3 regions of the Idiomarina sp. ST20R2A10 genome follow, and region 2 is predicted to be linked to each of the others. Evidence: predicted binding sites of a transcription regulator. Region 2 holds the regulator's gene; each other region holds the start of a gene.

Region 1 (9,906 bases), on a different contig from region 2:
TCAACTGAGCTTATTCGGTATCCGGTTCGTCTTTTTGTACGTTAAGTAATTCAACGGTAAAAATCAGCGTTGAATTTGGTGGGATTTGACCATCACCCAATTCACGATCTCCATATGCAAGTTCAGACGGGATCACAAAACGGTACTTAGCACCTTCCTTCATCAACTGCAGACCTTCAGTCCAGCCCGGAATAACTCGGTTTAGCGGAAAAGATGTAGGCTCGCCACGTTCATAGGAGCTATCAAAAACTTCCCCATTAACCAACGTGCCTTCGTAATGAACTTCTACCATATCGGTTTCGGATGGACTAACACCGTCACCCTCTTTAAGAACTTCATACTGAAGACCTGAATCCGTTGTTTGAACACCTTCTTTTTTCGCGTTCTCGGCTAAATACGCTTTACCTTCTTCCGCCGCTTTCTTACCCAATACGTTTTGACGTTGCTCCATAACTTCTTTGCGCATAGTGTTCAGGATTTTTTCAGCTTCCTCATCACTTAACTGAGGATCACCTTTAACCGCATCCACAAAGCCAGCAATAACAATATCGCGTTCCAGCATGAAATCCGCTTCTTCCTGACGTTCTAAGTTACGTGCAATAAACCCGCCAACAGAAGAGCCTAGAGCGTAAGCCTGCTTGTCTTTGTCTGTTTTTAATTCCGTATCATTCGCCGGAAATTTTTCTTGTGAGCAGGCCGCCAGTACCAGCGCGATAGCTGAAATAGCTAACGGCTTCATCAGTTGTTTCATCGTTTTCTCCAATTATCGTCTTGCATCCTTTCGGACTATGCCATAATAGTGTTATCTAACAGAACCATACTACACAACCACAAGGAACTTGCCTATGCCTTTTCTTAAGCTCTGCGGTGCGTTTATTTTGCTGGTTGTAATTACCGGTTGCCAACCTGCACCGGAAAAGGTCAAGAAAACGATTCACGCTGAAAACGGCACCTACGCCGCTGATATTTCCGACGACGGAAACTATAGCCTAGTCTCTACAGATGAAACTGGTTTACTGCTGTGGCCACGTTATGCCACCAACGCCAAGTACCAATGGCAGCATAATGAAAACACCGTCTCTCAGATTATAGACGTTGATATTAGCGCCGACGGGGAAGTGGCGGTTGCAGCATCGCGTAAAGAATTCTCCATGTGGGATATTAATAACGGCGAAAATCTGGGGTTCTGGCAAATAGGTTCAGGCGAGATACAAAAGCTGGTGGTCAGTAAAAAAGGTGGAACGGTGGTGCTTGGAAAGCAAGACGGTACACAGGTTGCTTTCAACCCCGCCTCGGGTCGACGTATTGAATTTTATGGGCATACCGAAAGTATTAATGTTCTTGATATTTCGCCCAATGGTTTTTATGTTCTAAGCGGTTCAAACGACCATTCGGCTATACTGTGGGATACCCGGAGCGGGCAAATTGTGCACCGTTGGCCACTGGAAGGGCGGATCACACAGGTTGCTCTGCACCCTGATGGTCACTTCGCGTTTATCTCAGATGCAATCGATAATTCGATTATTCACTCACTACCAGATGGCGAAATTGCCTCAAAACTTAAATTCATAGAGCGCCATAAAATTTTTAGTGCTGCGCGTTTTAGCGCATCCGGTGATTATCTCATTACCGGCTCGCCATCACGTCAAATTGCAATCTGGGACACCTCGACAGGAGAAGAGCTCACGCACTGGCGGGTAGATTTACGCGACGGAGGACGTCCCAGCAACGCTGCGGTGTTAGCCGTCGTCTTTGATGAAAAACAGCAACAGGTCATTAGCGAGAGCTCTGCCGGTCTTGCTGAGTGGTGGAATATTGATTTAACAGGTAGTAAAGAATGACAGTAGAGAAGATAGAAGCACAATTAACTAATCTGGAAATGCAGTTAACATTCCAGGAAGACACTATTCATTCATTGAATAAACTGGTTACTGAGCAGACTCAGCAAATGAGTGAAATGCAAAAGCAAATTCGCTGGTTAGGAAAGCGCCTAAAACAAATGCAGGAGAATCAGTCGACTGACTCAGATCCGGCAGACGAACCACCCCCTCCTCATTATTAAAGCGTTGGGTTTACCTTGACCTTAGTAAATCAGGTCAGTATAACAACTGTTCTTATTTAGTTTGCGAGAATGTTATGTCATCAAAGCACCCGATTATTGCCGTTACCGGTTCATCAGGAGCAGGAACAACCACCACAGGTCAGGCCGTACGCCATATCTTTCGTTCGTTAGATGTGAGTGCAGCGTTTGTGGAAGGTGACAGCTTTCATCGCTACTCCCGCCCTGAAATGGACTTGGCTATTCGCAAAGCTCAGGAACAGGGTCGTCATATCAGTTATTTTGGTGCCGAAGCCAACGACTTTGACCGGTTAGAATCGTTATTCCGCTCTTATTCGCAAACCGGCAACGGTAAAGTCCGTCGCTATTTACACAGCTTTGATGATGCGGTTCCTTATAACCAAATGCCCGGTACTTTCACGCCCTGGGAAGAACTGCCTGAAAGTACCGATGCACTTTTCTATGAGGGCTTGCATGGTGGTGTTTGCGGAGACGGCTACGATGTAACTCAATATGTTGATTTATTAATCGGTATGGTGCCCATTGTTAACCTTGAGTGGATCCAGAAATTAATTCGCGATACCTCGGAGCGGGGGCACTCACGTGAAGCGGTTACCACCAGCATTATTCGCGGCATGGAAGATTACATTCACCATATTGTTCCGCAGTTTTCGCGTACTCATATCAACTTCCAGAGAGTACCTACGGTTGATACGTCCAACCCTTTCAGCGCCAAGGATATTCCATCACTGGACGAGAGTTTTGTTGTTATTCGTTTTCGCGGTATTAAGAACGTCGACTTCCCATATTACCTGCAGATGATAGACGGCTCGTTTATGTCACGTACCAGCACCCTAGTTGTGCCCGGTGGGAAAATGGCCTTAGCCATGGAGCTTATTCTGACACCGCTGATTGAACAAATTATGGAAAGGAAAAACCAGGTTCGCCGTCAGGTTGACTGGATATCAAGTAAGTAACTACTCACCAACTAACCAGCGACTGTGAAAGTTGGCACCTTTATCCTGAGCCAGAGTCTTGCACAACACGGGTAACAGATGCTCGCTGTCCTGTACCACGCCATAAGGCGGATTAACCCAGAGAAAGCCACAGCCGTGAAGCCCTTTACGCTCATCATTGGTGCGTATATTCAGCTCCATGATCAGAGTCTTAGGCAGATCCGACAAAGCGCCAACGTCGCGATGAAAAGCCGCCGTTTTCAGCTCATCTTTAATGGGATACCAAACCGCAAAGCTGCCGCTTTTCCAGCGTTTTAAGCCCTGTTCAAGCGCGCTGACCACATCGTCAAACTCCGTGGTGTTTTCAAAAGGCGGGTCAATAAGTACCAAACCACGCTTTTCAGCCGGGGGCAGTTGCGCACGCACAGCCTGATAACCGTCCATAGGAGCCAGTATTTGCACTTGTTTGTGTCGCCCCAAGGGGGTGTTTTTAAGAGTCTCTGCGTCTTCTTTATGCAGTTCACAAACAACTAACCGGTCATTTTCGCGTAAAAATTCAGAAGTTATGACCGGTGAACCGGGGTAATACCGAAGCTTATCCTGCTCTTCGTTTAATTGACGCACGGTGCTTAAGTATGCGGCGGCTAAAGGCTCTTCAGCTGAGTGCTCAGCAAAACGAACAATGCCCTGCTCAGCTTCAGCAGTTCTTATTGCCTGATCGCCTTGCAAATCGTAGTAGCCGATACCACCGTGGGTATCGAGTACAAAGTAGGGCTTATTCTTTTGCTGAAAATACTCTAGCGCCCGCGCCAACAGCAAATGCTTAAAAACATCGGCAAAATTGCCAGCATGAAAAATGTGTCGATAATTCAAAGATCAGTCGTCTTGTTGAGGGGATTCAATACGGTAACTGTGGGTAATATTAACCGAAGCTTCCAGCATCTTAGCCACCGAACAGTACTTGTCGGCTGACAGTTTCACCGCACGCTCTACGTGCTTTTCGTTGATATCGGTGCCCACGACCACGAACTCCAGGTGAATGTCGGTAAAAACCTTTGGTACTGAATCGGCACGTGTCCCTGACAACTCACAATAGCAGCGCTGAAAGTTCTGCTTAGCTTTTTGCAATATGCTGACCACATCAACCGATGCGCAACTTCCCGCAGACATTAGCACCATTTCCATAGGGCTGGGCGCCTTGCCCGGGCTGTCACCATCCATAACCACTTGATGACCACTACCTGAGGTAGCCACAAAAGTCATGTCCTCTACCCAGGTGACCTTTGCATTCATGCTATTTGCTGACATTGAAGATCCTTGCTGAACTCAATAAAAGACTACAGTCGGTAACTTTGCAGACGCTCATCGAAAAGGTTTTTTACCAGACCGACAAACTCGTTAATGAAGGCTTCCTGCTGCGGAGTCGGGTGTGTATCCAGAACTTTCGATAACACCTCTTCTAAATCGTAAACGATAGCATCCGTTTCCCGGACAATATCCAGCCGCACAGCCTCATCAAGCTCATTCTGCTCAAACACTGCCATCATGCTTTCTGACAAGCGCTCTTCCATAAAGTCGCGCAAAGTGTAATCCGCAGTTCTTGCGCTGCTACTTTGTTCAGTGAAGACCGGTAACTGACCTGTCAGGTACTGGATTAACTCAATGTATCCGTCTGTTTCAACTATCATCTGTTTCTCTTTGTCACGCGGCCAGGCAACCCATACGTTGCCCAGCCACTAAACTAGCACAGATTGCGATTAAAATTTAAGCCCTGGTGCTAAACTCTCAGGTAAGCTCATGCTGTCAGCTTCCACAGAGGCGACCGGATACGCGCAATAATCCGCCGCATAATACGCACTAGCGCGATGATTACCGCTTGCGCCAATACCACCAAAAGGTGCGGCACTGCTGGCACCAGTAATCGGCTTATTCCAATTCACAATACCTGCACGAATGTGTTTAAAGAAGTAACGATAGGTTTGTTCATCGTCACACAATACACCAGCAGACAAACCATAACGCGTGTTGTTCGCTTCTTTAATAGCCGCATCGATATCTTTAAAACGATACACTTTCAATAATGGTCCGAAATGCTCCTCGTCCGGTAAATCTTCAACTCCGGTTACATCCACAATACCCGGAGTGACAAAGCCTTTCTTCGAATCGGTCTGCTTCATACGAACTAATGACTTAGCTCCTTTATGTAACAGCTCATTCTGTGCATCGACCATTTCGCCCGCAGCTTTAGCAGAAATCATGGCACCCATGAATGGCTGTGGATCAGCTTCGTAGTCGTCGACCAGAATATTCTCAGTCACTTCAATGAGGCGTTCCAGTACAGCACGACCTTGCTCAGAATCTTCGATGAACAAGCGACGTGCACAAGTGCAGCGCTGACCAGAAGTGATGAAAGCCGATTGCACAATATTGTGTACCGCTGCATCAATATCAGCCACATTAGTCACCAACAATGGGTTATTACCGCCCATTTCCAGTGCCAGAATTTTATCCGGACGACCGCCAAATTGTTTATGTAGCAGGTGACCGGTATTTGATGAGCCGGTGAAATACAGACCATCAATTTGTGGATGCGCTGACAATGCTTTACCGGTTTCCACTTCACCCTGAACCAGGTTAAGAACGCCCGCTGGGATGCCTGCTTTTTCCCATAATTTCACGGTTTCCTGAGCCACCATAGGGGTCAGTTCACTTGGCTTGAACACCACGGTGTTACCCGCAATAAGTGCCGGTACAATGTGCCCGTTAGGCAAATGCCCCGGAAAGTTGTAAGGGCCATAAACAGCGACCACGCCGTGCGGCTTGTGGCGGATAAAGGCTTTTGCACCCGGCATGTCGTTTTCAACGGTACCGGTGCGTTCATGGTAGGCTCGTTCTGAAATAGCCACTTTCCCCATCATAGCGCCCACTTCGGTACGAGTTTCCCAAATAGGTTTACCGGTTTCTTTGGCCATGGTACGAGCCAGGTGCTCTTTATTTTCTTCCAGCAATTCAGAGAATTTTTGGCAGATAGCCAGGCGTTCTTCAACACTGCGGCCAGACCAATCCGGAAATGCCGCCCGTGCTGCCAAAATGGCTTTTTCAACCTGAGTTTCACTGGCAGCTTCGCCACTCCAGATAACTTCGTTTCGTGCTGGATCAATCGATTTGAACAGCTGGCCTTCACCAGCTTCCCAACAACCGTCTATAAATTGAATACTGTTCGTCATACAAATACTCCTGCTTAGAGTGCAACAATGCGGGCTTCATCGCCGCTTTCTAAATGCATTGCCTGGGCTTGTTCTGTCGTCAATATGAGTTCGTCTGCACCTGCTGGTAAAGACAGTTTGGTTGCGCGGAAGTTCTTCAGTTGCGTGTTGCAGACAATATGAGGAATACCTTCATCTTCCGCTGTAGATCCGCTGACAGTTACCGTCACTAAACGACTGTTACGGACACTATTAAGATTACACACTTCGGCTTCAACCGTTGGCCCTGCGTCAAATATATCGACGAAGCCTCTGAACCGGAAACCTTCCGACTCCAGCAATTTCAGTGCCGGGCGGGTATTGTCGTGAACTTTACCGACAACCGCCTGCGCTTCCTTACTCAACAAGTTGGTATAAATAGGGAAGCGTGGCATCAATTCAGAAATAAAGACTTTATCACCAATGCCGCTTAAGTAATCGGCTTTAGGAAAGTCCATCGAGAAAAAGTTCTCTTCCAGCCAGTTCCAGAATGGCGAATCCCCATTTTCATCTGAAACACCGCGCATTTCGGCTATTACCCAGTCGCTGAAACGCTGTTTAAACTGCGCTAAAAACAGCATACGGAAACGAGATAAAGTACGTCCGTTCATATTGTGCCGGTAGGGTTCACGCAAAAATAGAGTGCATAGCTCAGAAACACCTGTGTAGTCATTACACAAGGTTAAGGTTTCCAGCGCATTATAAATATTAAGCTTTTCTGAATGATGCACAACTTTACCCAAACGGTAATGCCAGAAGGCTTCATTCAAACCCACCGCAGCTTCAATACCACTGACACCTGCAATAGTACCGGTTTCGGTATCTTCCATAACAAACAGGTAGCTTTCATCGCCCGGTGTTTCAACGGTGTCTTTAGCGAATGCTTTTTGCGCCGCATTAATGCGGCGCTCCAGCAGCGACTGGTCTACCGGTAAGGAAGTAAAACCATGACCGGATTCAATCGCGCACTGATATAACGCTTCGTAATCTGACGGCTTAATGGGTCTGATTAGCAACATAAAACAGCCTCAGTTATTGACCGACGACCTGAGCAACAGCTTTTTCAAAGCGCTGCAGGCCTTCTTTAATGTCTTCTTCAGAAATAACCAGTGACGGGGTAAAACGCACCACATTAGCACCGGCAATCAGTACCATCACGCCATGCTCCTGACCGGCCAGCAAGAAGTCGCGCGCACGCCCTTCGTACTCTTTATTCATTGCCGCGCCAAGTAATAAGCCCTGACCTCGAATTTCGCTGAACACGTTATATTTTTCGTTAATTGCGGCCAGTTGCTCTTTGAACCACTGCTCACGTTGCTTCACGCCGTCCAGCGTTTCTTTCGTATTCACAACATCAAATACCGCTTCTGATACAGCACATGCCAGTGGGTTACCGCCGTAAGTACTACCGTGAGTACCAGGTTTAAGATGCTCAGCAATTTCCGTTGTTGTCAGCATAGCGCCAATAGGGAAACCACCGCCTAAAGCCTTGGCTGAAGTCAGAATATCCGGCGTTACGCCCAGCTGTTCATAAGCATAGAGGCTACCGGTACGGCCAAAGCCTGTTTGTACTTCATCAAAAATCAATAACGCGTCGTTTTCATTACACAGTTCACGTACCGCCTTCACGAATTCCACGTCAGGGCTTACTACGCCGCCTTCACCTTGCAATGGCTCCATCATTACCGCGCAAGTTTTGTCGGAAATCAGTTCCTTAAGCGCGTCGATGTTGTTGTAATCCACATGCTCAATAGCACCAGGTTTTGGACCAAAACCGTCAGAGTAGGCTGGCTGGCCACCCACGGTTACGGTAAAGAAGGTGCGTCCGTGGAAACCTTTGGTAAAAGCAATAATTTGTTGCTTATGCTCACCGTGCTTTTCAATTGCCCAGCGACGCGCCAACTTTAATGCCGCTTCGTTGGCTTCAGCACCTGAGTTAGCGTAGTAAACGCGATCAGCAAAGGTGGCTTCGGTTAATTTCTTCGCCAGACGAATTGCCGGTTCGTTGGTAAAAACATTACTTAGATGCCACAACTTCTGGCTCTGTTCCTGTAGGGCTGACACCATCGCTGGGTGGCAATGACCAAGACAGTTCACAGCGATACCACCGGCAAAGTCGACATACTCACGACCTTCTTGATCCCAAACACGAGCACCTTCTCCTTTAACTGGAATCATCGATGCCGGGTTGTAGTTTGGAACCATTACATCATTAAACATTTCACGGTTTACTGTCTTATTGTCTGTCATTACTCTCGTCCTTATCGCCTTAGCGAGTTAACAAAGGTGTCAACAAATTCATCTCTAAAAGTAGCCGGCTATTATGCCAAAATTTGTGCAGTTTGTCTGTGATAATTCGGTTATAAATCCCTAATCCCGAGGGTTTACGCTTTTCTTGCATAAGATACGAATAGTTATGCTAATGCATACTGAAACCATGAATCTTTAGTCATTATTTTTTAGGTCACGAAAATGTTTTCTCCGAATTAACATTTAAGTACGCAGAATTACATTGATCTTTAACTGGTGTTAATTTAGCCTGACTTATTGAATAAATGTTCGGCAACAGAAGACGTTATGGAAAATCAGACTCCGCCCCTGAACGCCTCATCTCAACCACAGTTAAAGCTTACCTACTTACGTCCGGGCGACGTAATTGATGTTGAGTTTTCTTCGGCGACCAAGGTGCGCACCAAGCTTCAGGTTGTGGGCTTTGATACCGGTAACTATTTATTGTTAAAACAGCCGAATCCACGCACTGACGGCAGCTATGCCGATGTGTTATATGAAGGCAACCCGGTTATTGTTCGCTTGGTTTTAGAGGGAGAAGCGGGTGAATGCCTGGCGTTTAAAACAAAGATCCGGGCCGTCTCAAATATCCCGTTCAGGTTGCTGTATCTGGATTATCCGAAAGAAATTGAGAATCGCGCACTACGCGCACAGCGGAGGGTTCGAACACACATTCCAGTCGATGTTACTGCTGACGGCAGCCAGACTAACACTAAAAAGAAATTGGCCAGTGGTGTTATCGTCGATATCTCTTCTGCCGGGTGTCGAATTGTGTTTAAGGCGCAGAACCAGACAGGTAATGTCACTCATATGAATATAAAAATCAGTATTGGCTCGGGTTCTCAGAAAGAGCCTCTGACTCTTTCAGGTCAAATTATGAATCAGCGCAAAGAGCATGGAATGATAAGTGTTGGCGTGCGCTTCACTGACGAGGAAGCGCATATCGGTAAAGTGTTCGAGCATTTATTAATCGACACCGAGTTTGAGTGCTGACCTCTCTATTCCGGCACGACAATTGGCGGGCGTTTTAAGCTCACATTGTGCAAGCGAGCAACAGTTTCTGACGTTATTGAATGCTTATTGAGTAGATGTTTACCCTCTTCCAGACTGGCAAGGTCCACTTCCCGCAGCATTCTGAATTCGCAATAAGCATTAGCTTGGGCTAAGGCTTCCGCGTATTCAGATTCATAGCCTTTGTCTTTCGTTTTGCTTTGCGTAAAAGCCAATAAGTGTTTGCTTACCGGAACACGCTTTAACCCCCAGCCTTCAGCAACCAGATAGCTCACGTCTTTATCCTTTTCCAGCATTAAGTCGCGTAGAAAGCGTTCGTCCGGAGTTAAAGTGACAATAGTATTGT
Region 2 (9,906 bases):
GTCCCAGGTGCTTAACGGCTGACTCAGCAAAAATTCCAGCGAGTTACGTTCACGCTCACCAGCACTGATATCAATAGCCACATTCATACCAGACCAGAATACAGACAAGATAATAAATACCAGCACACTGCCCATAATCAAGGCCGCTTTTGAGCCCCGGGTTGCTAAGTCTTGCTTTTGTAACTGTATTGGTTGCACGACACGCGGATCCACACCCCGTAAAGTCAGACGGTAAGCCGCTATTTGACTGGAGTATGCCTGAACGGCCTGCTCTACACGCTTAATTTCGGTCTGCTGTTTTTGTGCAGACCAATCAGCACGCAAGGTTACCTCTACCGGCTCAGCTTTACTCACACTTTCCTGCCAGTTTTGCGGTAAGGTCAATATTATTGGCGTTTCGGTTTTCGCCCACTCCCCTTCTTTAGCAACAACACCACGTTCGTTCAAAAATTCAACGAGTTGAGGGGCATTTTCTTTGCCTTCAATGGTAATTTCAACGTCTGCTGGGTCGGTCAGTTGAGTTATTAAGAAAAAGAAGGCTACGGCCATTAATAAAGGGCCAAAAAACGCATAGGACATTGCCGCTAAAACAGAACGTTTATCACGAATAGCGTCCCGGAACTCTTTTTTCCATACGGAAGTTAATGCACTCATTAGGCTGCTATCCCCTCGTCGGTACCGATAATTTTAACGAAGGCGTCTTCCAGCTGTTGCTCGCCGGTCATATCGCACAGCTCCTGTGGCGTTCCCTCAGCTGCAACTTTGCCTTTTGCCATCACCACCACCCGATCACAGAGAGCGGCAACTTCCTGCATAACGTGGCTGGAAAACAAGATACAGGTGCCTTGAGCGCGTTGTTCGCGCAGCACATCTCTTAAAATTCGGGTACTCATAACGTCCAGACCGCGGCTGGGTTCATCCAGAATTAGATGTTTCGGGCTGTGTACTAGAGCCTGAGCCAACGCTACTTTCATCCGCTGGCCTTGTGAAAAACCAGCAGTACGACGGTCTGCAAGCTCTTTAATATCCAGCTTCTCTATCACCTTCTCAACCGCCTGCTTTTGCTCCGTGCCTTTTAGCCCGTGTAAACCGGCGAAATAAGCTACTTGCTCGCGTACGGTCAAGCGTTCGTATAAACCGAATTTATCAGGGAATATACCGAGGTTACGGCGTGCATCAATCGGGTTCTGGTTGGCATCAACACCTTCAATCTCTGCTTTGCCGGTATCGGCCTGCAACAACCCGTAAATAATACGCAGACAAGTCGTTTTCCCGGCTCCGTTTGGCCCAAGAAGCCCGGTAATTTCGCCATCTTTTGCCTGAAATGAAAGAGAGTCCAGCGCTTGCACATTTTTGAATGTTTTTGTCAGTGCATCTACGTTTATCATTATCTATAGCCCCGCTGCATTCTGGTTCAGCACAAATGGCTTCAGCCTTTGTTCTTTTAAGCAGCTGCCATCAATATTTTCGATAGAACCTTGCTCGATAAAATCTGCAATGAGCTTATTAGCGCAGGTATGGCTGGCTATGGTATGCCCGGCGTTAGGTGCAACCAGATGTTTACTGTTAGGTAAGGTTCTGTGCGCAATTTCGCCCCATTCCGGAGGCGTCACCGGGTCCAGCTCTCCCGATAACAACAAAACCGGCTTATCACTAACGACCGGATCGGACCAATAAGATGGAACACTCGATGATTGCCAACCCGCACACATGTCGACAAAGGCATCACCGGTGCGGCTGCCAATAAACTCATTGTTGCCGTCCTGAGCGAAAAGCTCAGGAGTCGCCCTTGGCAAGTCTTCGCCACACACAACCGAGAGCATAAGCCCCAGGTAAATACTGTTTTGTGACATAGTACCGCCCATCAGCCCCAGTATTGCATGGTAGTTTCCTTCAGCTGCTGAGTGAATCGCGTAAGGCAATAACTGACGAGTACTGGGGTGATATAAAGCAACACGAATAATTGAGCTAAAACGCCCGGGAGTCAGTTTTATTTCCAGCGGCTCAAAAGAGAGGGGGTCACGCGTTTCCAGCAATATATTCTCAGCTTCAAGCTCACTCATCACCTCATAGTATTCTTGCTCTAGGTTAGGGAACTTCTCATGACACGGGCTTTGTTCGGAACAGTCTTTGAGCATTTCGTCAAATGCATTGGCTCCGTGTTGACCAAAAGGCCCGATGATTACCTGAGGCGGAGCTACGGCATCGAGGGTAGCCGTACGAACTGAGCTCGGTGCTTCACGTAAATAAGTTAGTCCAACGCGCGTTCCATAAGAGCCGCCATAAAGGTTCAGTTGCTCTATACCTAAATGTTCACGTACTCGCTCAAAGTCTTTAACTGCGTTAACCGTATGATATTGCGTTGTGTCTGTATCAGGGTACTGTTCCTGACATTCACGACTCAAGGCTCTAAGGTCCTGCTCATCGTCAGCTCGTATCAATTCATCAGGGCGTTCAATACCACATTCAAGCGGGTGACTTTTACCTGTGCCACGCTGATCAATTAGAAGGATATCGCGCTTTTGACGCACCGCTTCGAACATACGCGCTATCATTGGAGTTAATTCGGTAGCGGCCTGTCCCGGCCCTCCGGCCAGAATGAGCATAGGATCGGCTTGCGCTCCTTCCTGAATAGCGGGAAGAATCGCGTAGTAAATACCAATATGCTTGCCGTCGGGTTGTTCGTAATTTTCAGGAACTGAAACTGTGCCACAGTGCAGTTTCTCTTGCACGCCGGGTAAATAACAGCCCGAAGCTTCATTTATTTTTGTCTGTGCCTGACCGCTATGCGGTATCAGTCCCAGTAACAGTAGCGATAATGCCATCCATTGTTTCATAGCGGTTCCGTTTATATATGCAACGGATCTATTGTCGTAGAGAACAGGGGAGAATTACAAGGTAAGTCACTGATTGATTTGTTAGAAGATGTAAAAAAGCCCGCAAAAATTGCAGGCTTTTAGAAAATAATTTTATTAGTGCCTAACTTACAGGCCAGCGCGATCTTTAATTGCTACTGCAATTGCACTGCTGCCATGACCGTTAGATTGCGCCCATTCGTAGTCGCCAGAAGCTTTCAGTTCATCTACTGACAAGCGACCAACAATGAACTCACCAATGTCTTGTGAGCCATTTGACATGGCAAATTGCAATAAGCTCTGACCATTACACTGAATACCACTGTAAATATCGCGTACGCGGACACGAGCATCACGTAATTTTTTACGCATACGCATGGTGTCATCACCCTGTACGTATGTGCATAAGCTTAAGGCTAATTCATTTGCCTCTGCGCTCTTTGAAAACGTTACGCCAGTTGCCGCAACGGCAGCCATCATGGTGCCTAATACAATTGCTTTCATCTAAAACCCCATCACAAGATTGTTCAAAAATTCATCAAGATGATACTACGAACTCAAGCCTGCTGCAATGGCTTAAAATACATGTAAGTTACTGAATTTATAACTTCTTATTAACTTACTCTGTCGAAAATAAGAGTACTAAAGTTATGGGAGTTGCGCTCATCAGCGGCAAAGTTTTGCCGCTCTATCTCTTGCCAGTCGGCGACTTGATGATAATCGGGAAAGTAAGTATCACCCTCAACATTTAGTTCTATTTTAGTAACATATAGTCGGTCTGCGAGGGGTAAAAATTTTTCATAAATTTTTCCTCCGCCAATAATCATGAGTTCCTCAACCGGACCTGCAGCGGCTATTGCCTGTTGCACCCCAGACACCCAAACCACCTGACTGTCCTGATTTTCCGAACGATCCGTTCGACGGCTTAGAACGATATTCTTGCGGCCGGGCAAAGGACGACCAATTGACTCAAAAGTCCGGCGCCCCATAACAATTGGCTTACCTAAGGTAATTTTTTTGAAATATTGCAACTCGTCCGGCAGGTGCCATGGCATTTTGTTATCTTTTCCAATAACCCGATTATCGGCCATAGCAACCACGAGTGATATTTTCATTCGGCGATATCCTTAATGCGTAGCCTGACGCTTACGTCAGGACCAAGACCTCACCTGACATCAATGTCAGGCTACTTCTGATAAATAACTTCGACGTCGTGATCATCGTCGTCGTCATCTTCGTCATCCATCTCTTCTTCAAGAACTTCTTCGTGGTAAGTGTCCCACATGAACTCAACCGGGTCGGCTTCTTCATGCTGCTCAGTGTCAGGTGCTGGCAATGTTTCAAGATAAGACATTACCTCACGACAAAGCGCGTCGCTGCCACGCCCTTCCAGAGCTGCGATTTGGAACACCGGGCCGTCCCAGTTCAGAGATTTAACCAGCTCGTCTACTTTCTCCTGAACCTCTTCGTCCAGCAGCAAGTCGACTTTATTGATGACCAGCCAGCGTGGCTTTTCAGCCAGTTTCGGGCTGTATTTTTCCAGCTCGTTGATAATAATACGCGCCTGCTCGGCAGGGTCGGTTTCATCAAACGGGGCTAAATCTACCAAGTGCAGTAATAAACGGCAACGCTCTAAATGTTTTAGGAATTGTATGCCTAGTCCAGCACCTTCGGCCGCGCCTTCAATAAGACCGGGGATATCGGCAATAACAAAACTCTGATGCGGAGCGGGACGCACAACACCCAGGTTTGGTATCAGGGTGGTAAACGGATAGTCGGCCACTTTAGGGCGTGCTGCGGAAACCGAGCGAATAAAAGTCGATTTACCGGCATTCGGCATACCCAGCAAACCAACATCAGCCAGCAACATCAGTTCCAGTTTTAGCGGGCGTACTTCGCCAGGAGTACCATCGGTTTTTTGTCGTGGCGCACGGTTTATACTGCTTTTAAAACGCGTATTACCCAGACCATGGAAACCACCTTTGGCTACCATTAAACGTTGACCATGTTTCGTCAAATCGCCAAGAACTTCGCCAGTATCAATATCGGTAGCGCGAGTACCAGGAGGAACCGGCAGCACGATGTCGTTACCGCGCCTGCCCGTACAGTTTTTGCCCATACCGTTTTTACCGCGTTCAGCTTTATGAAAACGTTCAAAACGATAGTCGATAAGGGTATTCAGGTTCTCGTCTGCTTCTAGATAGACATCACCGCCGTCGCCACCATCGCCGCCGTCAGGGCCGCCTTTGGGAATATATTTTTCGCGACGGAAACTGATACAACCATTACCACCGTCACCCGCGTCTACGCGGATTTCTACTTCATCAACGAATTTCATCGCAATCTGCTACTTATCACTTATAGAATACTGTGCAAAATTCTAGCACATATGAAAAAGCCCCGCCGTAAGGCAGGGCTTTCAGAACCGAAACTTTTCAGTTTATGTTCGCATTATTAGTCAGTAATAACGCTCACAAATTTACGGTTTTTGCTGCCCTTCACATCAAAAGACACTTTGCCTTCTGAGGTTGCAAACAATGTGTGGTCTTTACCAATACCAACGTTCGCACCAGCGTGGAACTTAGTACCACGTTGACGAACCAGGATGTTGCCTGCTAACACAGACTCACCACCGAAGCGCTTAACACCGAGACGTTTACTCTCTGAGTCGCGACCGTTTTTAGTAGAACCACCAGCCTTTTTATGTGCCATGTCGTTACTCCTTAATTAGCTGTTGATACCAGTGATTTTCACTTCCGTGAACCACTGACGATGGCCTTGTTGACGGCGAGAATGCTTACGACGACGGAACTTAACGATTTTAATTTTATCGCCACGACCGTGATCAATCACTTCCGCTTTCACTTTACCACCGGACACGAACGGAGCACCGATGTTTACATCGTTGCCGTCAGAAACCATCAAAACCTGGTCGAATTCAACTACATCACCGGTAGCTGCTTCCAGTTTTTCCAGGCGGACGATTTGGCCTTCAGACACACGGTGCTGCTTACCGCCACTTTGGAATACTGCGTACATATTATTCTCCACAACCCTATTGGGCATCCAAATTCAAATCAGGGCGCGAATTGTACGTAATCCAGTCAGCGATCGCAACCCTTAATTTGAACTTAAAAGCGGCACCGCTTACCGCGGATTGAGTTTCCGCTCTGCTATAAATAGTGTACCATCCCTTTTCCGTTAAATTTTGTAAATAAACAGATATCTATGATGGATATGCAGTCCATTAACGCATTAGCCAAAGACGACATGCTTGGTGTTAATGCATTAATAGGTGAACAACTTCAATCGGATGTTGCCTTAATTAACCAGTTAGGCCTTTATATTGTCAACAGTGGCGGTAAACGCTTACGGCCGCTGCTCGCCATATTAGCTTGTCGGGCTCTGGGTTATGAAGGTAACGACCACCGCAAACTTGCTACGATTATCGAGTTTATTCATACCGCGACTCTGCTTCACGACGACGTCGTTGATGAATCGGAACTGCGCCGCGGACGCAAAACCGCCAACGCAGTGTTCGGTAATGAAGCCAGCGTACTCGTTGGTGACTTCCTTTATACCCGCGCCTTCCAGTTAATGGTCGATTTAGACTCCCTGCGGATTCTGCGTATTTTAGCGGACGCCACCAACATCATTTCTGAAGGCGAAGTCTTACAGTTAATGAACTGTAACGACCCGGATACTTCAGAAGCCAGCTACTTTAATGTTATTTACGGCAAAACCGCCAAGTTGTTTGAAGCAGCTACCGAGTTAGCCGGTGTACTAACCGAACAGGATGCAAAGGTTACTCAGCAACTGGCTGATTACGGTCGTTACCTGGGTACCGCGTTTCAGCTAGTAGATGATTTAATGGATTACACTGCGGACAGCGAATCTATGGGCAAAAATGCGGGTGATGACTTAGCGGAAGGTAAGCCAACGCTACCGCTTTTATACGCAATGTGGCATGGCAACGACGTAGAACAAAAGCTGATTCGTGAAGCCATTGAACAAGGCGACGGGCGTGAGCACTTACAAACCGTGCTAACCGCTATGGAACGAACGGGAGCCTTGCAGTACACACGCGACAAAGCCTTAGAAGCCGCCGAACAAGCGCGTGAATCCCTAAGTGAACTCCCCGACTCCGACTACAAACAAGCCCTGCTCACCCTAACCCACCTTGCAGTCGACCGAGTGGCGTAAGAAATGCCTTGGGGGAGCGGGTTCTGTTTCGGAGGACGCCCGTGAATACATCCCTGTAGGGCTTGTGTAGCGCCATCCATGGCGCTACACACCTCCGAAACACAACCCTTCCCGCTTTAGGCATTTCCAATTAGCATCGCCATCCATGGCCTTCGACACTCCGCCATAGAAACCTTCAACACTCGTAACGCTCACAACCCAACAGCCTGCCCCATGAACCATTTCGGTAGCCTGATGTTCACATCAGGTGGGGTATTTGAACATTGGACCTGACGTAAACGTCAGGCTACATACCTTTCAACAAGCAGGGAAATATTGGGGTTGGTCAGTATTGGCGATACGCCATTGTGGGTTATCTGGAGAAAGTGCTGAGATAATTTTCAGCAAGTAGCGTGGAAATGTTGGGGCGGCTATTACAGGAGCGTCGAAGGCCAGGGACGGCCTTCGTCGAGCGCTCATGGATGAGCTTGTAGCGTCTCCTGTAATAGCCGCCCCAATATTTTCAAAAGCGGACTGCTGAAAGTTATTTCAGCTTAGCTGGCGAAGTCGATGCCAGTTTGGATGTCGCCTTTCAGGCCGTCTAGCATTTCGTCCATGCATTTTTGTTCGAACGCACTAAGTTTGCCGTAAGACAGAATTTCTTCGGCGCCGTTTTTGCCTAAGCGTACTGGCTGCGCGAAGAACTTAGCGTTGTCGCCCGGGCCTTCTACGTAAGTGCACTCAATAGTGTCCTGACCTTGCAGGCCTTTCAGCAGTGACAAGGCAAAGCGTGCTGCTGCCTGACCCATAGAAAGGGTTGCTGAACCGCCGCCAGCTTTGGCTTCAACTACTTCGGTACCTGCGTTCTGGATACGGTGAGTTAAGTCTTTGATTTCTTGCTCTGTAAACTCAACACCTTCAACCTGAGACAGCAATGGCAAAATGGTTGTGCCGCTATGCCCACCGATAACTGGTACATTAACGTTTTCCGGGTTCAGACCACGCAACTCACCAACAAAGGCTTCTGAACGGATAACGTCCAGCGTAGTAACACCGAACAGTTTACGCTTATCGTAGCAGCCTGCTTTTTTCAGGACTTCGGCAGCGATTGGAACCGTGGTGTTTACTGGGTTAGTAATGATGCCAACACAGGCGTTAGGGCAGTTGTCTGCAACGCCTTGCACTAGGTTTTTAACGATGCCGGCGTTCATGTTGAACAGGTCAGAGCGATCCATACCCGGCTTACGTGGTACGCCGGCAGGAATCAATACGATGTCGCTGCCAACTAATGCTGATGCTAAGTCGTCTTTACCGAAGCCTGTTACTTTTACGTCGGTAGGGATATGACTTAAGTCAACCGCCACACCTGGAACTACTGGCGCAACGTCATACAACGATAATTCTGAACCTGCTGGTAATTGGGTTTTCAGAAGTAATGACAATGCCTGGCCGATACCACCGGCCGCACCTAATACGGCTACTTTCATCTCAGACTCCGTTTTTGTTGGTCAATTTAAACTGCTTAAAAATGCAGGATTTGGGGCAAAACTGTACTCCTATATCAATAAAAATACAACTTTGCGCGATACACATTCAGCACTCGAATAGCGCATCTTTATGCAGTACACTGTCTATTATTATAGCACGTAAACAGCATAGGAATTTGACACTCACATGGTGCAGGACACGTTACTCGAAGCTTTTAAAACTTTGCTCCGCGAAGAGCGTTATGGCTCTCAAGGGGAAATTGTTAACGCCTTAAAAGCCGAGGGCTTTGATAACATTAGCCAGTCTAAAGTGTCGCGCATGCTGAGTAAGCAAGGAGCGGTTCGTACCCGCAATGCGAAACAGGAAATGGTCTACTGTTTACCGCCTGATTTAGCCGTGCCTTCCACCCGGGCACCATTAAGCCAGCTTGTACTGGATATTCAGCATAATGATGTGATGGTCATTATTCGCACAAGCCCGGGCGCCGCCCAGTTAATTGCGCGGTTGCTGGATTCGGTCGGTAAAAAGGAAGGCGTACTTGGTACTATTGCTGGTGACGACACGATTTTTATTGCACCGCTTAAAGTTGCTGATATTGAATTCACTCTGCGAAAAGTACGCGAGCTGTTTGCGAATCAGGCGGTACTGCCCTCTTCATAGTCAGCTATGTCGTCGGCAACTTCTTTGTTCGCTTCCATAAAGCGCATTGAAGGAACAAAAAAACCTGAGCTGGACACGGCTTGTGAGTAATCTAGTAAAGGGTCGTAAGCTCCCTGTTCGTCGGCGTAATAACGGTTCTTTAGCCACTGAACAACCATTTTAGGCGAATGGCTAAAATACATTGCCAGAAGCCCCTGTTCGCGCAAGTCGCCCCAGGGCATATTCTGCCGCAATAGTGGAATAGGCTGTTCGCTACTATCAATTAAGCGACTTTTCGCAGCGTGAGTGACACCTTCGATTTTGGCTTCTGATAAACGTTCACCAGATACTTTCTCGCGTCCCATTAGCAGCTCCTGCTTTTCAGGGCCTAAGTAGTCCCAACGACGCAAGTCATGCCGAAACTTCTGTACGAATAAGTAGCTGCCGTCGACAAAGTCCGCATCGTCCTGCGCCTCAACTAAAGCGACATTACGCTTGCGCATACCCCGCGGGTTATCCGGCGCATCGATAAAGCCGGTTAAGTCGCGGCCGTCCAGATAACGAAAGGAACGGATTTGCTCAGCCACTTCAATGTCGTAGCCAAACCATTCCATTAACGTGCGTCCCGCCAAGTAGTTAGCGTCAAAACGATCACAACGAATCTGTATAACAAGATCATAGGGGTGTCTTGGCGCTTCACGGTCGCCATCGCTGAGCTCGGGAAAAGCCTGCAAGTGAAGCG
Region 3 (9,906 bases), on a different contig from region 2:
GCTCACTACTACACAGACCCCGATATTCAGGCGTTAGCCGAGGCAACTGGTGGCTGCGTGGCCGATTCTTTAGAAATGGCTCGATTTGGTCGCGACCATCCGGCAAAGAAGCTGATTGTAGCTGGTGTTCGTTTTATGGGCGAGACGGCTAAAATTCTTACGCCTCATAAGCAAGTGTTGATGCCAACATTGAAAGCCGAATGTTCCCTTGATCTTGGCTGTCCACCAGAAAAATTTGCTGAATTTTGTGATCAACATCCTGACCGGACAGTTGTCGTTTATGCGAATACTTCAGCAGCGGTAAAAGCTCGTGCAGACTGGGTAGTGACATCCAGTATGGCGCTTGAGCTTGTTGACCATTTGGATGCCAAAGGAGAAAAAATTCTTTGGGCACCAGATAAGCATTTAGGCGGTTATATTGCACGAGAAACCGGAGCTGATATGTTGTTGTGGCAGGGCGCTTGCGTCGTGCATGATGAGTTTAAAGCGAAAGCCCTGCAGGATATGAAAAAGCTTCACCCCGAGGCGGCTATTCTCGTGCACCCGGAGTCTCCGGAGAATATTGTCGCGATGGCGGATGCAGTCGGTTCTACCTCGCAGCTTATTAAGGCGAGTCAGGAATTGCCAAATGAAACCTTCATAGTGGCTACCGACAAAGGCATTTTTTATAAAATGCAGCAGCTGCAACCGAATAAGACCTTTATTGAAGCCCCCACTGCGGGTAACGGCGCAACGTGTCGCAGTTGTGCGCATTGCCCCTGGATGGCAATGAACGGCTTAAAAGCGATAGAAGAAGCGTTAACGGACGGTGGAGAAACACATGAGATTCATGTCGATGAAGCTCTGGGCAAAAAAGCCATGGTGCCGCTAGACCGAATGCTGGAATTTGCAGCGACTTTAAAGTGATTTAAAAGGCTCCTTCGGGAGCCTTTTTACTTTTTGTCTATACAACATATTTGTAACAATAATAGCCCCAGTGCCTACCGAAGCTGATGCCTGCATGGTAATCTAGCTTTATTGAATAATTATTCGAGTGGTATAAGCATGGGACTTTATGATCCAGCTGATGTCCGTGATAACTGCGGCTTCGGCCTTATCGCTGATATTAATGGCGAAGCTCAGCAAGGTTTAATTTCTACCGCAGTAAAAGCGCTGGACCGTATGCAACATCGTGGTGGTATTGGTGCCGACGGTAAAACCGGAGATGGCTGCGGACTACTACTGCAAATGCCCGAGCAGTTTTTCCGCCAGTACGCAGAAACTCAAGGTTGGCAGCTCAGTAAGAAATTCGCTGTCGGTATGGTATTTTTTAGTCGCGATAAGGATAAGCGCGAGTCTGCCCGCCACCTTATTGAGCAAGAGCTTCAACGAGAGACTTTAGCGGTCACTGGCTGGCGTAAAGTTCCGGTCAACAACCAAGTACTGGGTGAAGGCGCTAAATCGTCTGAGCCGGTTATTGAGCAGGTTCTGGTGTCGGCTCCGCCGGGCTGGCGTAAAAAAGATTTGGAAAGACGCTTGTATATGGCGCGTAGACGCGTCGAAAAGCTGATGCCTAATCAGGATGAGCTCTATATTTCCTCGTTGTCGAGTCTGGTCTTAGTCTATAAAGGCCTGATGATGGCAGCTGACTTGCCGGCTTATTACACTGACTTAGCCGATGCCGAAATGAAAACCTCTATTTGTGTTTTCCATCAGCGCTTTTCTACTAATACGGAACCGCGCTGGCCGCTGGCTCAGCCGTTCCGGTTCCTTGCCCACAACGGCGAAATTAATACTATACGCGGGAATCGACAGTGGACGCAGGCAAGAGCTTATAAATTCCAGACCCCCTTACTGCCTGACTTACAGGACGCAAAGCCACTGGTGGGACTGTCAGGCTCCGATTCTGCGTCTTTAGACAATATGCTGGAGCTATTGCTGGCTGGCGGCATGGATTTATTCCGGGCAATGCGCCTGTTGATCCCACCAGCATGGCAGGGCGATGCCACCATGTCTGATGACATGCGTGCCTTTTACGAGTTTAACTCCCTGCATATGGAGCCCTGGGATGGGCCTGCCGGCGTGGTTATGAGTAACGGTCGGCATGTGGCCTGCAGTCTGGATAGAAATGGTCTGCGTCCGGCGCGGTATGTTCTTACCCGTTCGGGTATTCTGACCATTGCCTCAGAAGTGGGTATCTGGGATTACGACGAGCAGGAAGTGATTGAAAAAGGCCGCTTAGGACCGGGACAAATGATGGCGGTGGATACCTATACCGGCAAAATTTGGTATAACGACCAAATTGAAGAAGAACTCAAGCAGCGTCACCCTTATAAACAATGGCTGGAACAACACCGTCGCCACTTGATACCGTTTGAACGCAGCCACGCCGACAAGCTGGGTAAGCGTTTGTATGACGACGAGACCATGCTGGTTTTTCATAAAGCGTATTTGTACTCCGAAGAAGAAATACAGCAAATTATCAGTGTTCTGGCGAAAGATGGTCAGGAAGCCGTGGGTTCTATGGGGGACGATACACCCACCGCCGTGCTTTCAAAGCAGCCGCGTTTGCTTTACGACTATTTCCGGCAGCAGTTTGCTCAGGTGACTAACCCGGCTATTGACCCTATCCGTGAACGCCATGTTATGTCGCTTTCCACTATCATAGGCCGTGAGCATAATGTATTTAACGAGGCATCCGGCGATGCCGACAGGGTAGTATTTGAATCTCCTATCCTCATGTACACCGATTTAAAGCAGCTACGGGAACTTGATGAACAACATTACCGGGCAACCACCTTGTCGCTGGGTTTTAAACCAGAGCAGCAGAATTTACAACAAGCCATCGATAGCCTGGTTGAGCAGGCAAAAACCGCGGTTAAGGATGAGCAAACGGTTATTCTGGTTCTCAGTGACCGGGATTTACAGCGAGAACAGCTGACGATACCGGCAGCCATGGCCGTTGGGGCGGTGCAACAAGTGCTGGTGAAGAATGATCTTCGCTGTGACTCAAACATTATTATTGAAACCGCATCCGCGCGTGATCCGCACCATATGGCGGTATTAATAGGCTTAGGCGCCACTGCGGTTTATCCCTACCTTGCGTATGAAACCGTGGAGCAACTGGTCGCCCGGGGCAAAGTTCAGCTGGACATAAAAGAAGCATTGCTCAACTACCGTAAAGGCCTGAATAAAGGCTTACTGAAAATACTCTCGAAAATGGGTATTGCGACCGTGGCAGGTTACCGGGGCTCCTCCTTGTTTGAGGCGGTTGGGCTGAACGAAGATGTGCGCCGTCTTTGCTTTGAGAACGTACCAGCACGCATTGATGGTACCGGATTTGACGATATACAGCAGGATCTTCAGCAGAGCTTCCATCGCGCCTGGTTAACACGAAAAAAACTGGCTCAGGGTGGTTTGCTAAAATATGTGCACGGTGGGGAGTACCACGCTTATAACCCGGATGTTGTGACGTCGCTGCAACGCGCGGTGGCAACAGGCGAGCAGCGAGATTACGATGTGTACGCTAAGTTTGTTAACGAGAGGCCGGTGACTCACCTGCGTGATTTGCTCAGCATCAAATTGCCTGAAAAGGCAAAAATTAAAAAAGAAAAAGTAGAAGCCAAAGAACTCCTGTTTCAGCGTTTTGATACGGCGGCTATGTCGATAGGTGCGTTAAGCGCCGAAGCTCACGAAGCCTTAGCTATTGCCATGAATACTATTGGCGGGCATTCAAATTCTGGCGAGGGTGGGGAAGATCCGAAGCGCTTTAACAACGCAAAAAACTCGCGAATTAAGCAAGTGGCCTCGGGGCGCTTTGGTGTCACGCCGCATTATTTGGTTAATGCCGATGTTATTCAGATAAAGGTTGCGCAAGGAGCCAAACCCGGTGAGGGAGGTCAACTGCCCGGCGAAAAAGTGACTGCGGAAATTGCCCAACTGCGATACGCCGTGGCTGGTACTACCTTGATATCGCCGCCGCCGCATCACGATATTTATTCCATTGAAGATTTAGCTCAGCTGATTTTTGACTTAAAGCAGGTGAATCCGAAAGCCTTAGTTTCAGTCAAGCTGGTTTCTACGCCTGGCATTGGCACCATTGCTACAGGTGTCGCGAAAGCGTATGCCGATTTAATTACTGTGTCCGGCTACGATGGCGGAACTGGTGCTAGCCCCATGACCTCGGTCAAGTATGCCGGCTCGCCCTGGGAGCTTGGTTTGGTTGAGGTGCACGAAGCCCTGGTGGCGAATAACTTGCGCCACAAAATTCGGTTGCAGGTCGATGGCGGCTTAAAAACCGGTATGGATATTGTGAAGGCGGCTATTTTAGGCGCTGAGAGCTTTGGTTTTGGCACCGCCCCTATGATTGCTCTGGGCTGTAAATATTTACGCATTTGCCATTTGAACAACTGCGCAACAGGTGTGGCTACTCAGGATGAAACCCTGCGACGGGAGCATTTTTCCGGCTTGCCGGAACGCGTGGTGAAACTGTTTGAGTTTATGGCGGAAGAGGTGCGCGACATTCTCGCTCAATTGGGTCTGGAAAAGTTAACCGACGCTATTGGCCGGGTCGATTTACTGGAACGGCTGACTGGTGAAACTAAACGTCAGCAGCAGTTACAGTTAAATGCCTTGTTGCAGTCCGCAGGAGTACGTTCAGAGTATTCTTTATATTGCACCGAGAAGAACCCGCCGTTTGATCAGGGCAAGCTGAACCAGCGGTTGCTGGAGTTATGCAGAGAGTCTATCGATAAGCGCAGTGGAGGTCATTGGTCTTTGACGATCCGTAACGATGACCGTTCGGTTGCTGCAAGTGTATCGGGTTACATTGCCAGCCAGCATGGAAACCAGGGAATGGCGGTTGCGCCAATTACCTTAGGCTTTATTGGTACCGCAGGACAAAGCTTTGGTGCATGGAATGCCGGTGGTTTGAAGCTGCACCTGACCGGAGACGCCAACGACTACGTTGGGAAAGGTATGGCCGGTGGTGAAATTACCATTAAGCCGCCAGCAGGCTGTCGTTATAACACGCACGAAGCAGTCATTATGGGCAATACCTGTCTGTATGGCGCGACTGGCGGAAAACTTTATGCTGCCGGTTGTACCGGCGAACGTTTCGCGGTGCGTAACTCCGGCGCGACAGCTGTGGTAGAGGGTATTGGTGACCATGGTTGTGAATATATGACCGGCGGTATTGTGGTGGTACTGGGTGAATGCGGCATCAATTTCGGTGCGGGAATGACCGGCGGTTTTGCTTATTTAAGAGACAGCGACGGCGATTTACATCGTCGGCTTAACCACGAGTTGGTTGAAGCGGTAGCCGTGGATACCCCGATTATTCAGGAGCACTTGCGCGGTTTAATTCATGAGCATCACGAAGCAACGGGAAGTCACTACTCGCGGAAGTTACTAAATAACTTCGAGCAAATAGTGGACAGCTTTTATATCGTCAAACCAAAAGCGGCAGATGTGAAAGAGCTTTTAGGGCATCGAGCGCGGTCAACTGCAGAATTACGTGTGCAGGTGATGTAATGAACAAGAATATTTATCAGTTTTTGGACGTGCAGCGCATTGATCCGCCGAAACGTCCGGTTGAAGAGCGCCGCATTGAGTTTAAAGAAGTTTATGATCCAATGCCCGACGTGCAGCTAAAAGGCCAGGCAGATCGTTGCCTGGACTGTGGAAACCCATATTGTGAGTGGCAATGCCCGGTTCACAACTATATTCCTCAGTGGCTGGAGCTGGCCAACGAAGGGCGGGTTATTGAAGCCGCTGAACTGATGCATAAAACCAACAGCCTGCCTGAGGTTTGTGGCCGGGTCTGTCCGCAGGATCGTTTGTGTGAAGGTGCCTGTACGCTGAATGACGGTTTCGGCGCAGTAACTATTGGCAGTATTGAAAAACAGATGGTCGACGAAGCCTTTAAACAGGGGTGGCGGCCAGACTTAAGCGGCGTGACTCAGCGTCAGGAACGGGTTGCTGTTATTGGGGCAGGGCCTGCTGGTCTTGCCTGTGCTGACGTATTGACGCGTAATGGTGTCAAAGCTGTCGTTTACGATCGTTACCCGGAAATTGGAGGCCTGCTAACTTACGGCATTCCGCCGTTTAAGCTGGATAAAGCGGTAATGACGTTGCGTCGTGAAATATTCACCGACATGGGTATTGAGTTTAAGCTGGGTGTCGAAGTGGGAAAAGACATCAGTTTTGCTGAGCTGGAAGCCAATTATGATGCGGTGTTTCTAGCTCTGGGAACCTATAAAGCGTTGGATGGAAAACTAAAAGGCCTGGATGCAGATGGAGTTTATCCTGCCTTGCCGTTTCTCATTGGCAATACACAAAAGCTTATGGCTCATGAGCCTATGTCTCAGTATCCACTTATTGATGTGAAAGACGAGACCGTGGTTGTGCTTGGTGGTGGCGATACCGCGATGGACTGCGTCAGAACTTCAATAAGACAGGGGGCGAAGTCGGTTGTCTGCGCTTATCGCCGGGACGAAGGCAATATGCCTGGGTCGCGTAAAGAAGTGCAGAATGCTCGCGAAGAGGGAGTTTCTTTTGAGTTTAATTTGCAACCGCTGGAAGTGATTACGGACAATTCAGGTAAGGTTAGTGGCGTGAAAATGGTACGCACTGAGCTTGGCCCGGCTGATGAAGACGGTCGCCGGCGTCCACAGCCTGTGCCGGACTCAGAATTCGTTATGCCGGGTACTGCGGTCATTATTGCCTTTGGCTACCAACCCAGCCCGCCGGAATGGTTACAACAGCACAAAGTGGAGCTAAGCGACTGGGGCACCGTGCTGGCTACTGGCGATACTGAGTTTGCTATGCAAACCAGCAACCCGAAAATATTTGCCGGTGGCGATATGGTGCGCGGCGCCGATCTGGTGGTGACGGCGATAGCAGAAGGCCGCAACGCCGCCGAGGGAATGCTCGATTATTTCGACGCCGTAGACGCCGTATAAGTTATGGGCAGCGCAATCAGCGCTGCCATTGTTTAATAACTGGCGCATAACCTTCGCGAAAACTCGCATACTGAAGTTGGTAACCGCTTTCTGTTAAGCCCTTATTCATGCAGCGTTTAGAGCCTCTTGGACCAACGTCTGTATCAATGCTTCCGGTCAGCTCAATTCCAAGCTGCTCAGCCAGCCACTGGTAAACTTCGTATTGTTTGACCGGTTCATCGTCATTAACTAAATAAACAGGTTTGGGCTGATTAACCTGGGTAAGTAAATGCACAATAAAGCCAGCGACATCGTCCTGATGTATGCGGTTAGTCCAGCTGTCACGAAGCTGGACATTGCCCTGAGTTAATTGACGCAATAAAAAATCACGTCCCTCGCCGTAAATACCACTGCAACGAAGAATTGAGGTTTGCCCCGGTAAGGCATCGATAATGGATTCAGCCTGTAATAGAGCTTTACCGGAGTCTGACGTAGGCTCGGTTGCACTGTTTTCATCAATCCACTCGCCGTCGCGCTGCGCGTAAACGCCGGTGCTGGAAACGTAAATAATATTAGGCTGATGCCTTTGCTGCGACAGTACCTGTTGCAGGTGACGACAGGGAACGACATAGCCCTGATGATAGCTATCTTCTGCGCCTTTTGCCGGAGTCAGGGTAATGACAACATTATCCCATTTATTCTGGAACAGTTGGTAAAGCTCCTGTTCACTGTTTAAGTCTGCTGCAACTAAATTGACCCCTTTGCGTACCGGCTTGCTCTCCGGGGTTCTGCAAACTCCGGTGACCTGCTCGTTTTGCCCGCTTAGCCGTTGCGCAACGCGGTCTGCAATATCACCGTAACCGAGTAAAAGCGTTTGCATGAAGATCCTCTTGGCGTTAATGTAAAAGAAATGTTGAACTTAATATAGATACTGACCAATAGCCCATTATGAGCAGTGACCCTTCAATAGAAAGTCTGATTGATGAGCTTAAAACAGATTATCACCGCTCTCAATTTGAGTCTCTGTTTAAACGTAAAACAAAACATCTTAGCGGGCCCGAGAGGCTGCAGGCGCGTATGCGCATTACCGAATTAGCGAAACCGGCTTTGGGTGTTATCGACCTTCGCAAGAAAATTCAGTCCGAAATTGAACCCTACCCTTTTCAGGGGCGCGTACATTATTTTGATATAGCAGCGAAACGGTTATTTGAAGACGGCTTACGACTGTATAAGGGCGTTTTTACAAACGACACGAAACAGCAAATATTAGCGTTAAAAACACAGCATCAGCAGTTAGCGGAAGACAAAGCTTTAGCCCAGCAGGAACAAGAGAAAGCGCTAGCCAGTTTTGTGGCCGGGCGTGAGTACCAACGTTGTGAGCAACGGATTAACCTGGTCAGCGCTGTGACCATGGAACTGGCCGATGGCCAGGAATTCAGCGCGATGACTGTGGACATCTCTAATAATGGACTGCAGCTAAAGCTAGGTTTTGATCCTCAACTAACCGGCTTGAAGTATGCACGCGTAAAGGTTTACTTTTCCGGGCTTAGCGACGACTTTGTGTTTGACGCAACCCAGGAATATGAATACCGGGTAGTTGGGCTCAAAGAAAAAGACTTTTGTCTTTACTTACGTTTAAGGCGCATGGATGAAACTGGCGATGACGAACTAAGCCGGTTTTTAGCGGCTATGTTGAGCAAGTCCCGGCGTCGCTATAAAGTCAATGTTGAGCATTTAGCCCAGAGGGTTATAGCCCGGGGGCATGAAAGCTATTGGTTTGATGCCGTTCAGGCTGTGCCAATTATTCTAAAAGCTGGCTCAGCGAGCTGCGCTTTAGTTCAGACGAACTCAAATCAAACCCTGCTGAACAGCTGGCAGCAACACCAGAGTGATCTTATTGCGGAGCTTATTGAGCAACCATGGGTTCAATCTGTGGTAAATGAGTTGCGAAAATCCAGGAAACCAACACGCCGACAAGTTACCTTGTTTCGTATTAGTCTGCCCATAAATAAAGTCTGGCGTGAGTACTTACTGCCGCTGCAGGCTATACAAAAAGAAAAAAGTTTAATTGCTACGCTAAACGCATTGCGTGCGGCGGGTTACGGGGCAAGGTGTTATCAATTGACGCTCACTTACAGCAAAGACGATGAGCTAATCTACGGCGAATTGAATGCGATAAAAACACCACTTTGGCGCGAACATTCCAATGAGAGTCTGAAATTATCTGTGCTACAGGAATACCGAGCCAGAGGAGCTAAAACCCTGGCTTGTAAACTGCTCAGTCCGCAAGCGTCAGCAGAGCAGAACATGTTTCGTTACGCTTTATCCAGCGCTTTGTTTTTGTATAAAAACGGCGTTGACTGGGAGCCTCAACTGGCCGCATTAATGTCTATTGCCGAAGGTTTACCGAAATTGTTTGATGACACTGAATTTTGGTTAGCAAACAACGAACGCTTACTTGGCGGACGGCGCCTGAGCTCAGAGCTAAGAAAGGCATTGCGTCGGGTGTCGGAGAACAGCAGTTTGTCGCCACGTATATTACTGTTAAGAGTTACTCAGACCACTCAGAAAGATGGCGTTATGGGGCGAGAAATAAGCGAGTACGACAGCTTTGAAGAGGCGGCAGAATACATTCGCTTTCTTGATGAAGATGATAACTTTATTGCGCTTCTGATATCAGGACAGCCATGCCAGAATCAAATATCAGCCGAATTGATGACAGATTTGTCTTATATTCAACGCTACCTGCCGCATCGGGCTAAAGAGCTTGAAACCAGTTTTAAACAACTTCGTGCCGTGATGACACTGACAGACGTGACTCAGACTCTAAGCGGGCTTGCGCAACTAACGGAGCAGTCATAAAGGTAACTGTTTTCTGCTCCTGCGCGTGGCTTTCCATCCTTCGTTATATACCGCATAATCGAAACAAGCTCATTAATTAACAGGTATTCAATTATGTTCAAATCGTGGACAAGTTCATTACTGG

What was found. Region 2 encodes ArgR, which controls arginine synthesis, uptake and breakdown. Its sites were predicted from a motif close to ANTGAATANNTATTCANT; they were not measured.
Region 1: the regulator ArgR is predicted to act here: its motif matches at 8,697-8,714, upstream of ACP7H9_RS08420 (aspartate aminotransferase family protein).
Region 3: the regulator ArgR is predicted to act here: its motif matches at 1,017-1,034, upstream of gltB (glutamate synthase large subunit).

What each region holds. Positions count from the first base shown of each region.
Region 1 is NZ_JBNIEY010000004.1:218,187-228,092, reverse strand. Features, by position in the region: gene fkpA (FKBP-type peptidyl-prolyl cis-trans isomerase) at 11-751, opposite strand; gene ACP7H9_RS08460 (WD40 repeat domain-containing protein) at 846-1,841, shown strand; gene ACP7H9_RS08455 (SlyX family protein) at 1,838-2,062, shown strand; gene ACP7H9_RS08450 (phosphoribulokinase) at 2,137-3,036, shown strand; gene ACP7H9_RS08445 (23S rRNA (adenine(2030)-N(6))-methyltransferase RlmJ) at 3,037-3,888, opposite strand; gene ACP7H9_RS08440 (OsmC family protein) at 3,892-4,323, opposite strand; gene ACP7H9_RS08435 (DUF3802 family protein) at 4,353-4,703, opposite strand; gene astD (succinylglutamate-semialdehyde dehydrogenase) at 4,773-6,242, opposite strand; gene astA (arginine N-succinyltransferase) at 6,257-7,279, opposite strand; gene ACP7H9_RS08420 (aspartate aminotransferase family protein) at 7,293-8,510, opposite strand; gene ACP7H9_RS08415 (flagellar brake domain-containing protein) at 8,838-9,542, shown strand; gene ACP7H9_RS08410 (HDOD domain-containing protein) at 9,548-9,906, opposite strand, start outside.
Region 2 is NZ_JBNIEY010000005.1:130,626-140,531, reverse strand. Features, by position in the region: gene ACP7H9_RS09330 (ABC transporter permease) at 1-654, opposite strand, end outside; gene ACP7H9_RS09325 (ATP-binding cassette domain-containing protein) at 654-1,388, opposite strand; gene ACP7H9_RS09320 (alpha/beta hydrolase) at 1,392-2,837, opposite strand; gene ACP7H9_RS09315 (DUF3718 domain-containing protein) at 2,985-3,359, opposite strand; gene folA (type 3 dihydrofolate reductase) at 3,470-3,970, opposite strand; gene cgtA (Obg family GTPase CgtA) at 4,042-5,193, opposite strand; gene rpmA (50S ribosomal protein L27) at 5,310-5,567, opposite strand; gene rplU (50S ribosomal protein L21) at 5,583-5,894, opposite strand; gene ispB (octaprenyl diphosphate synthase) at 6,087-7,058, shown strand; gene mdh (malate dehydrogenase) at 7,592-8,524, opposite strand; gene argR (transcriptional regulator ArgR) at 8,712-9,185, shown strand; gene ACP7H9_RS09275 (Dyp-type peroxidase) at 9,161-9,906, opposite strand, start outside.
Region 3 is NZ_JBNIEY010000001.1:851,967-861,872, reverse strand. Features, by position in the region: gene nadA (quinolinate synthase NadA) at 1-906, shown strand, start outside; gene gltB (glutamate synthase large subunit) at 1,045-5,511, shown strand; gene ACP7H9_RS04180 (FAD-dependent oxidoreductase) at 5,511-6,941, shown strand; gene ACP7H9_RS04175 (SDR family oxidoreductase) at 6,958-7,800, opposite strand; gene ACP7H9_RS04170 (PilZ domain-containing protein) at 7,869-9,782, shown strand; gene ACP7H9_RS04165 (M28 family metallopeptidase) at 9,876-9,906, shown strand, end outside.